Linked DNA regions of Saccharopolyspora erythraea NRRL 2338. The protein of the gene in region 1 binds, or shares a complex with, the protein of each later gene. Links are inferred from orthologs where the notes say so. Each region holds a gene or a part of one and is shown on either strand. Other genes may lie near its edges.

Region 1 (3,276 bases):
CGTTGCCCGCGATGCCGCTGATCGAGGCGACCCCGATGATCCGCCCGCCCGGCCGCAGCGGCGAGCCCTCCGCGAGCAGCGCTTCGTTGATGCGCTCCTGCGAGGTGAGGTTGACCGCGATCACCGCGTCCCACTGCTGCTCGGTCATCCGGCCCAGCGTCTTGTCCCGGGTGATGCCCGCGTTGTGCACGACGACGTCGATGCCGCCGTGTCGTTCGGTGAAGTGCTCGAGGATGCGCTGCGGCGCGTCCTGGGCGGTGATGTCGAGCTGGAGCGTCGAGCCGCCGATGCTGTTTGCGACCCGGGTCAGGTCACCGCCCTGGGCGGGGACGTCGAGGCAGACCACGTGCGCGCCGTCGCGAGCCAGGGTCTCGGCGATCGCCTCGCCGATGCCCCGGGACGCGCCGGTGACCAGCGCGACCTTGTCGCGCAGCGGCTGCGCCTGGTCGACCTCGGGGACCTCGGCCGGCCCGATCCGCACGACCTGCCCGGACACGTAGGCGGACTTCGCCGAGAGCAGGAAGCGCAGCGTCGAGTCGAGTGCCCCTTCGGCGCCTTCGGAGACGTAGACGAGCTGCACGGTCGCCCCGCGCTTGAGCTCCTTGCCGACGCTGCGGGTGAAACCCTCCAGCGCCCGGCGGGCGACCTGCTCGCGCGGGTCGGCGGCCTCCTCGGGCGGTGCGGCGAGCACGACCACCCGGCCGCACCGGTCGACCTGCCGGATCGTCGAGGCGAAGAACTCGTAGACCTGCCGCAGGTCGGTGCTGGAGTGCACGCCGCTGGCGTCGAAGACCAGCCCGGCGTAGCGGGCGCCGTCGGTGCGCACGTCGTGGACCTGGGCGTGGACGTCCTTGAGGGTGGCGGCCACCGAGGCGCCGAGGCGCGAGCCGGCGGCGGCGCCGGTGAGCACCGGGCCGGAGACGACCGGGTCGCCCGGGCGGTGGCGCCGCAGCGGGGTCGGCTGCGGGAGACCGAGGCGCTTGCTGATCTGCCGTCCCAGCGGGGACGAGGTGAACTGTAGGTACCGGTCGGACATTCGACACTCCTGCGGACTGACGGCTCGACGCATAAGCTACTCATCGGTAGGTTAGATTGCCCAGAGAGTCAGCACCAGTGAGGGAGTCAGGTATGTCCTCCGTTCGCCGGGTCGCGGTAGTTGGCGGCAACCGGATCCCGTTCGCGCGCGCCGGCGGCCCCTACGCCCGCGCCTCCAACCAGGACATGCTCACCGCGGCACTCGACGGGCTGATCGCCCGCTTCGCCCTGCAGGGCGAGCAGGTCGGCGAGTTCGTCGCCGGAGCGGTGCTCAAGCACAGCCGGGACTTCAACCTGGCGCGCGAGACGGTCCTCGGCTCCAGGCTGGACCCCCGGACCCCGGCGCACGACGTGCAGATGGCCTGCGCGACCGGGCTCGAGTCGGTCATCTCGGTGGCCAACAAGATCGCGCTCGGCCAGATCGACAGCGGCATCGCCGGTGGCGTCGACACGGCCAGCGACGCCCCCATCGGCGTCAACGAGGACCTGCGGCGCGTGCTGCTCGCGGCGAACCACGCCAAGACCCCGGCCGCGCGGCTCAAGGCGCTGGCCGGCATCCGGCCCCAGCACGTCGTGCCCGAGATCCCGCGCAACTCCGAGCCCCGCACCGGGCTCTCCATGGGCGAGCACGCCGCCAGGACCGCGCCGGCCTGGCAGATCGGGCGCGAGGCGCAGGACGAGCTCGCCGCCCGCAGCCACCAGCGGCTCGCGGCGGCCTACGAGCGCGGGTTCTTCGACGACCTGGTCACCTCGTTCCAGGGCCTCGCCCAGGACCAGAACCTGCGGCCGGACAGCACGGCCGAGAAGCTCGCCAAGCTCAAGCCGGTCTTCGGCGGCGGCGAGGACGCGACGATGACGGCGGGCAACTCGACGCCGCTCTCCGACGGCGCTTCGACGGTGCTGCTGGCCAGCGAGGAATGGGCGCAGGAGCGCAGGCTTCCGGTGCTGGCCTACCTCAACGACTTCGTGTCGGCCGCGGTCGACCACGTCAGCGGCGACGAGGGGCTGCTGATGGCGCCCGCCTACGCGGTGCCGAGACTGCTGGCCAGGGCCGGGCTGGGACTGGGCGACTTCGACTTCTACGAGGTCCACGAGGCCTTCGCCTCCCAGGTGCTGGCGACGCTGAAGGCGTGGGAGGACCCGGACTTCTGCAAGAACCGGCTCGGGCTGGACGCCCCGCTGGGCTCGGTCGACCCGGAGAAGCTGAACGTCAACGGCTCCTCGCTCGCAGCGGGTCACCCGTTCGCCGCCACCGGCGGCCGGATCGTGGCCACGCTGGCGAAGCTGCTCGCCGAGCGCGGCTCCGGCCGCGGCCTGATCTCCATCTGCGCCGCGGGCGGCCAGGGGGTCACCGCGATCGTCGAACGCTGACCGGCGACCGGCTCGCGGGTGACCGCCACCCGCGAGCCCGGGCCCGCGTCAGTCCAGCGCCCAGGTGACGGTGCACGAGGCCGTGACGCTCACCTGCCCCGGCGCGAGGTCGAGCGCCCGCACGCTGTCGGCCGCGCTCCGCGCGCCCGGCGCGGCGGCTCCGCCGAACGCGGGCGCCGCCGGCCCGCGGCGCTCCGCGCCGCCGTCGACCAGGCGCACCAGCGGCCCGAGCGCCCGCCCCAGCGCGTCGGCGTACGCCTCCGCGCGCCCGCGGGCGTCGGCCACGGCCCGCCGCTGCGCCTCGGCCGCCGCGTCGGCCTGGTCACTCAGCTCCCAGCGCGGGCCGTCGAGCCGTTCCGGCTCCGCCTCCAGCAGCGCTCCCGCCAGGCGCTCCAGCTCCTCCCGACCAGCGACGCGCAGGGTGTAGTACTGCCGCGCCTGGCAGCCGATTTGGCGTCCCTCTTCGTAGGTGGGGTGCACGGTGAGATTCCTGCTGCGCACCTCGACCGTCGACAGCAGGTCCTCGATGCCGCTGACGCGGTCGGCGAGCGCGTCGACAGCCGGCCGCCTCTCCTGCGCCGACGCGCTGAAGGAGACGGTGAGCGTTGCGCGGTCGGCGGTGCGCAGCACCTGCCCGTTTCCGTTGGTCACGACTTCGGCCATGCCCGCCACCCAAGCACTCCGGCGGCTCCATGGCGTCGTATTGATCAATATCGGATTTATTCAATAGATGGATATAAAGACCTACAACCAGGTCAGCATTGACGAGCCGCCCGCACGGGCCTAGCGTTGAAGCACTTCCTTAATTAAGGAGTTGGCTAATTGACTGCCGCCGATCCGTTGAGCCTCGTGTTCTCGGCCCTGGCCGAC
Region 2 (3,263 bases), 990 kb from region 1 along the record:
TCGTCGACCGCAACGGCCAGACGGTCCTCGACCGCGACGAGCACATCCGCCCCGGGACCACCGCCGAGAGCCTCGGCGGGCTCCAGCCGTCCTTCGCCATGATGGGCGAGCACGGCGGTTTCGACGCCGTCGCGCAGCAGAAGTACCACTGGGTCGAGCGCATCGACCACGTGCACACCGCCGGCAACTCGTCGGGCATCGTCGACGGCGCCGCGCTCGCGCTGATCGGCAGCGAGGCCCTCGGCGAGCGCACCGGGCTGCGGCCGCGCGCCCGCATCGTCGCCGCCGCGCTCAGCGGAGCCGACCCGACGATCATGCTCACCGGCCCCGGCCCGGCGGTCCGCAAGGCGCTGGCCAAGGCGGACATGACCATCGACCAGATCGACCTGGTCGAGATCAACGAGGCGTTCGCCGCGGTCCCGCTGAAGTTCATGAAGGACTTCGGCGTGCCGCACGACAAGGTCAACGTCAACGGCGGCGCGATCGCGATGGGCCACCCGCTGGGCGCCACCGGGGCGATGATCCTGGGCACCCTCATCGACGAACTGGAACGCCGCGGCGAGCGCTTCGGGCTCGCCACGCTGTGCATCGGCGGCGGCATGGGAATCGCGACCATCGTGGAACGGATCGGCTGAGGCAGACATGAGCGAGCAGAGCACCATCCGCTGGACCGAGGAAGACGGCGTCGTCGTGCTGACCCTGGACGACCCGCAGCAGCAGGCCAACACGATGAACGAGCGCTACGTGCGCTCGATGGAGGAGACCCTCCAGCGGCTGGAGGACGAGCGCGAGCGCATCACCGGGGTCGTGCTCACCTCGGCCAAGAGCACCTTCTTCGCCGGCGGCGACCTGCGCGACCTGATCCGCGCGCGGCCCGAGAACGTCCAGCAGATCACCGAGACCAGCCGGGCCGTCAAGCAGCAGCTGCGCAGGCTGGAGACGCTCGGCGTCCCGGTCGTGGCCGCCCTCAACGGCACCGCGCTCGGCGGCGGCCTGGAGATCGCCCTGGGCTGCCACCACCGCGTCGCGCTCAACGACGCCAAGTCGCGCTTCGGATTCCCCGAGGTCACCCTCGGCCTGCTGCCCGGCGCGGGCGGCGTGGTCCGCACGGTCCGGCTGATCGGCATCGCCGACGCGCTGGTGCACGTGCTGACCCAGGGCCAGCGGCTGCGCCCGGAGCGGGCCAAGGAGCTCGGCCTGGTCGACGAGCTGGTCGACACCCCCGAGGAACTGCTGACCGCGGCCAAGGACTGGATCAAGGCCAACCCGCAGGCGGACCAGCCCTGGGACCGCAAGGGCTACAAGATCCCCGGCGGGACGCCGTCGACGCCGAGCTTCGCGGCGAACCTGCCCGCGTTCCCGGCCAACCTGCGCAAGCAGCTCAAGGGCGCGCCGTACCCGGCGCCGCGCAACATCCTCTGCGCGGCGGTCGAGGGCGCCCAGGTCGACGTGGACACCGCGTTCGAGATCGAGGGCCGCTACTTCGTCGAGCTGGTCTGCGGCCAGACCGCCAAGAACATGAGCAAGGCGTTCTTCTTCGACCTCCAGCACGTCAACTCCGGCGGCAGCCGCCCGGACGGCGTCGAGCAGTGGCAGGCGAAGAAGGTCGCGGTGCTCGGCGGCGGCATGATGGGCGCGGGCATCGCCCACGTCTGCGCCAAGGCCGGGATGCAGGTCGTCATCAAGGACGTCTCCGTCGAGGCCGCCGAGAAGGGCAAGGCGTACTCGAAGACGGTGCTGGACAAGGCCATCGCCAAGGGGCGTTCCACCGAGGCCAAGCGCGACGAGGTCCTGGCGCGGATCACCGCAACCGACAAGGCCGCGGACCTGGCGGGCGCCGACCTGGTGATCGAGGCGGTCTTCGAGGACACCAAGCTCAAGCACCAGGTCTACGCCGAGATCGAGGACGTCATCGACCCGGACGCGCTGATCTGCTCCAACACCTCCACGCTGCCGATCACCACGCTGGCCGAGGGCGTCCGCCGCCGCGAGGACTTCATCGGGCTGCACTTCTTCTCGCCGGTCGACAAGATGCCGCTGGTGGAGATCATCCGCGGGGAGCGGACCAGCGACCGCGCGCTGGCGCGCGCCTTCGACGTCGTGCGCCAGATCAGCAAGACGCCGATCGTGGTCAACGACAGCCGCGGTTTCTTCACCAGCCGCGTCATCGGCACGTTCCTCAACGAGGGCGTGGCGATGCTCGCCGAGGGCGTGCACCCGGCCTCGATCGAGCAGGCTTCGGCGCAGGCCGGCTTCCCGGCTCCGGTGCTCCAGCTCTTCGACGAGCTGACCCTGACCCTGCCGCGCAGGATCAGGGAGGAGACCAGGCGCGCCGTCGAGGCGCAGGGCGGCACCTGGGCCCCGCACCCCGCCGACGCGGTGCTGGACCGGATGGTCGAGGAGTTCGACCGCAAGGGCCGCTCCGGCGGAGCCGGTTTCTACGAGTACGCCGACGGAAAGCGCACCCGGCTGTGGCCTGGTCTGCTCGAGCACTTCGGCACCGGCGCCGATCCGTCCGATGTGGACCTCGTCGACCTCCGCGAGCGGATGCTGTTCATCGAGGCGCTGGAGACGGTGCGCTGCCTCGACGAGGGCGTGCTGCTGTCGGTGCCCGACGCCAACATCGGTTCGATCATGGGCATCGGTTTCCCGGCCTGGACCGGCGGCGTCGTGCAGTACATGAACGGCTACCCGGGCGGTCTGGCCGGTTTCGTCGCGCGGTCGCGGGAGCTGGCGGCCCGCTACGGCGAGCGCTTCGAGCCGCCGGCGTCGCTGGTGCGTCGCGCGGAGGCCGGTGAGCCGTTCGAGCTGGGCGAGCCCGACGCCGCCATCGTGGCCGCCGCCGCGGCCGCCTGACGCGGTCGGCCGGTGCCGGAGCGGCCTCGTGGTGGAGCCGCACCGCCACCGCCGAACGGCTGAAGGGCGCCGGACCTCGGTCCGGCGCCCTTCGTTCTTCCGTTGAACTCCCCGCGCTACTGCGCTGCGGAGGCCAGGCCGGTGACCTGGGACGGGCTCTGCGGGAGTCCGGTGGCGACGTTGTGCGCCGAGCCCACCACCGCGTCCTCCAGCGTGCTGTCGAGCGAGGGCAGCGCGGGGGTCTGCCGCTCTGACGCGGGCGCCGCGGACGGAGGCACCGCGGGCGCGGGTGGTTGCGGCGCAGGCGCGATGCGCTGGTAGGTCTTCGCCAGGGCGTTGCCGCGGGTGTTCACCTCGGTCAGCAGCGGGTCGACCCCCGGTGCCTGCCTGGCCAGCGGCATCACGGT

What was found.
Region 2: the proteins of SACE_RS35260 (region 1) and SACE_RS30570 are in contact, whole or in part, in a solved structure (PDB 8BNU), measured with the Escherichia coli proteins. The link is inferred for Saccharopolyspora erythraea NRRL 2338 from one-to-one orthologs.

What each region holds. Positions count from the first base shown.
Region 1 is NC_009142.1:8,109,463-8,112,738, forward strand. Bases 301-3,267 are described here. They hold SACE_RS35260 (acetyl-CoA C-acetyltransferase), read left to right. Parts: upstream 301-1,128; coding sequence 1,129-2,406; downstream 2,407-3,267. Other genes in these bases: SACE_RS35255 (3-oxoacyl-ACP reductase), read right to left, coding at 301-1,036; SACE_RS35265 (SIMPL domain-containing protein), read right to left, coding at 2,455-3,069; SACE_RS35270 (ArsR/SmtB family transcription factor), read left to right, coding at 3,229-3,267. Outside these bases: more of SACE_RS35255, read right to left, coding at 1-300; more of SACE_RS35270, read left to right, coding at 3,268-3,276.
Region 2 is NC_009142.1:7,124,420-7,127,682, reverse strand. The notes cover bases 296-3,249. They hold SACE_RS30570 (3-hydroxyacyl-CoA dehydrogenase NAD-binding domain-containing protein), read left to right. Parts: upstream 296-642; coding sequence 643-2,856; downstream 2,857-3,249. Other genes in these bases: SACE_RS30565 (hypothetical protein), read right to left, coding at 2,973-3,249; SACE_RS30575 (acetyl-CoA C-acetyltransferase), read left to right, coding at 296-635. Outside these bases: more of SACE_RS30575, read left to right, coding at 1-295; more of SACE_RS30565, read right to left, coding at 3,250-3,263. UniProt on the Escherichia coli protein: Catalyzes the formation of a hydroxyacyl-CoA by addition of water on enoyl-CoA. Also exhibits 3-hydroxyacyl-CoA epimerase and 3-hydroxyacyl-CoA dehydrogenase activities.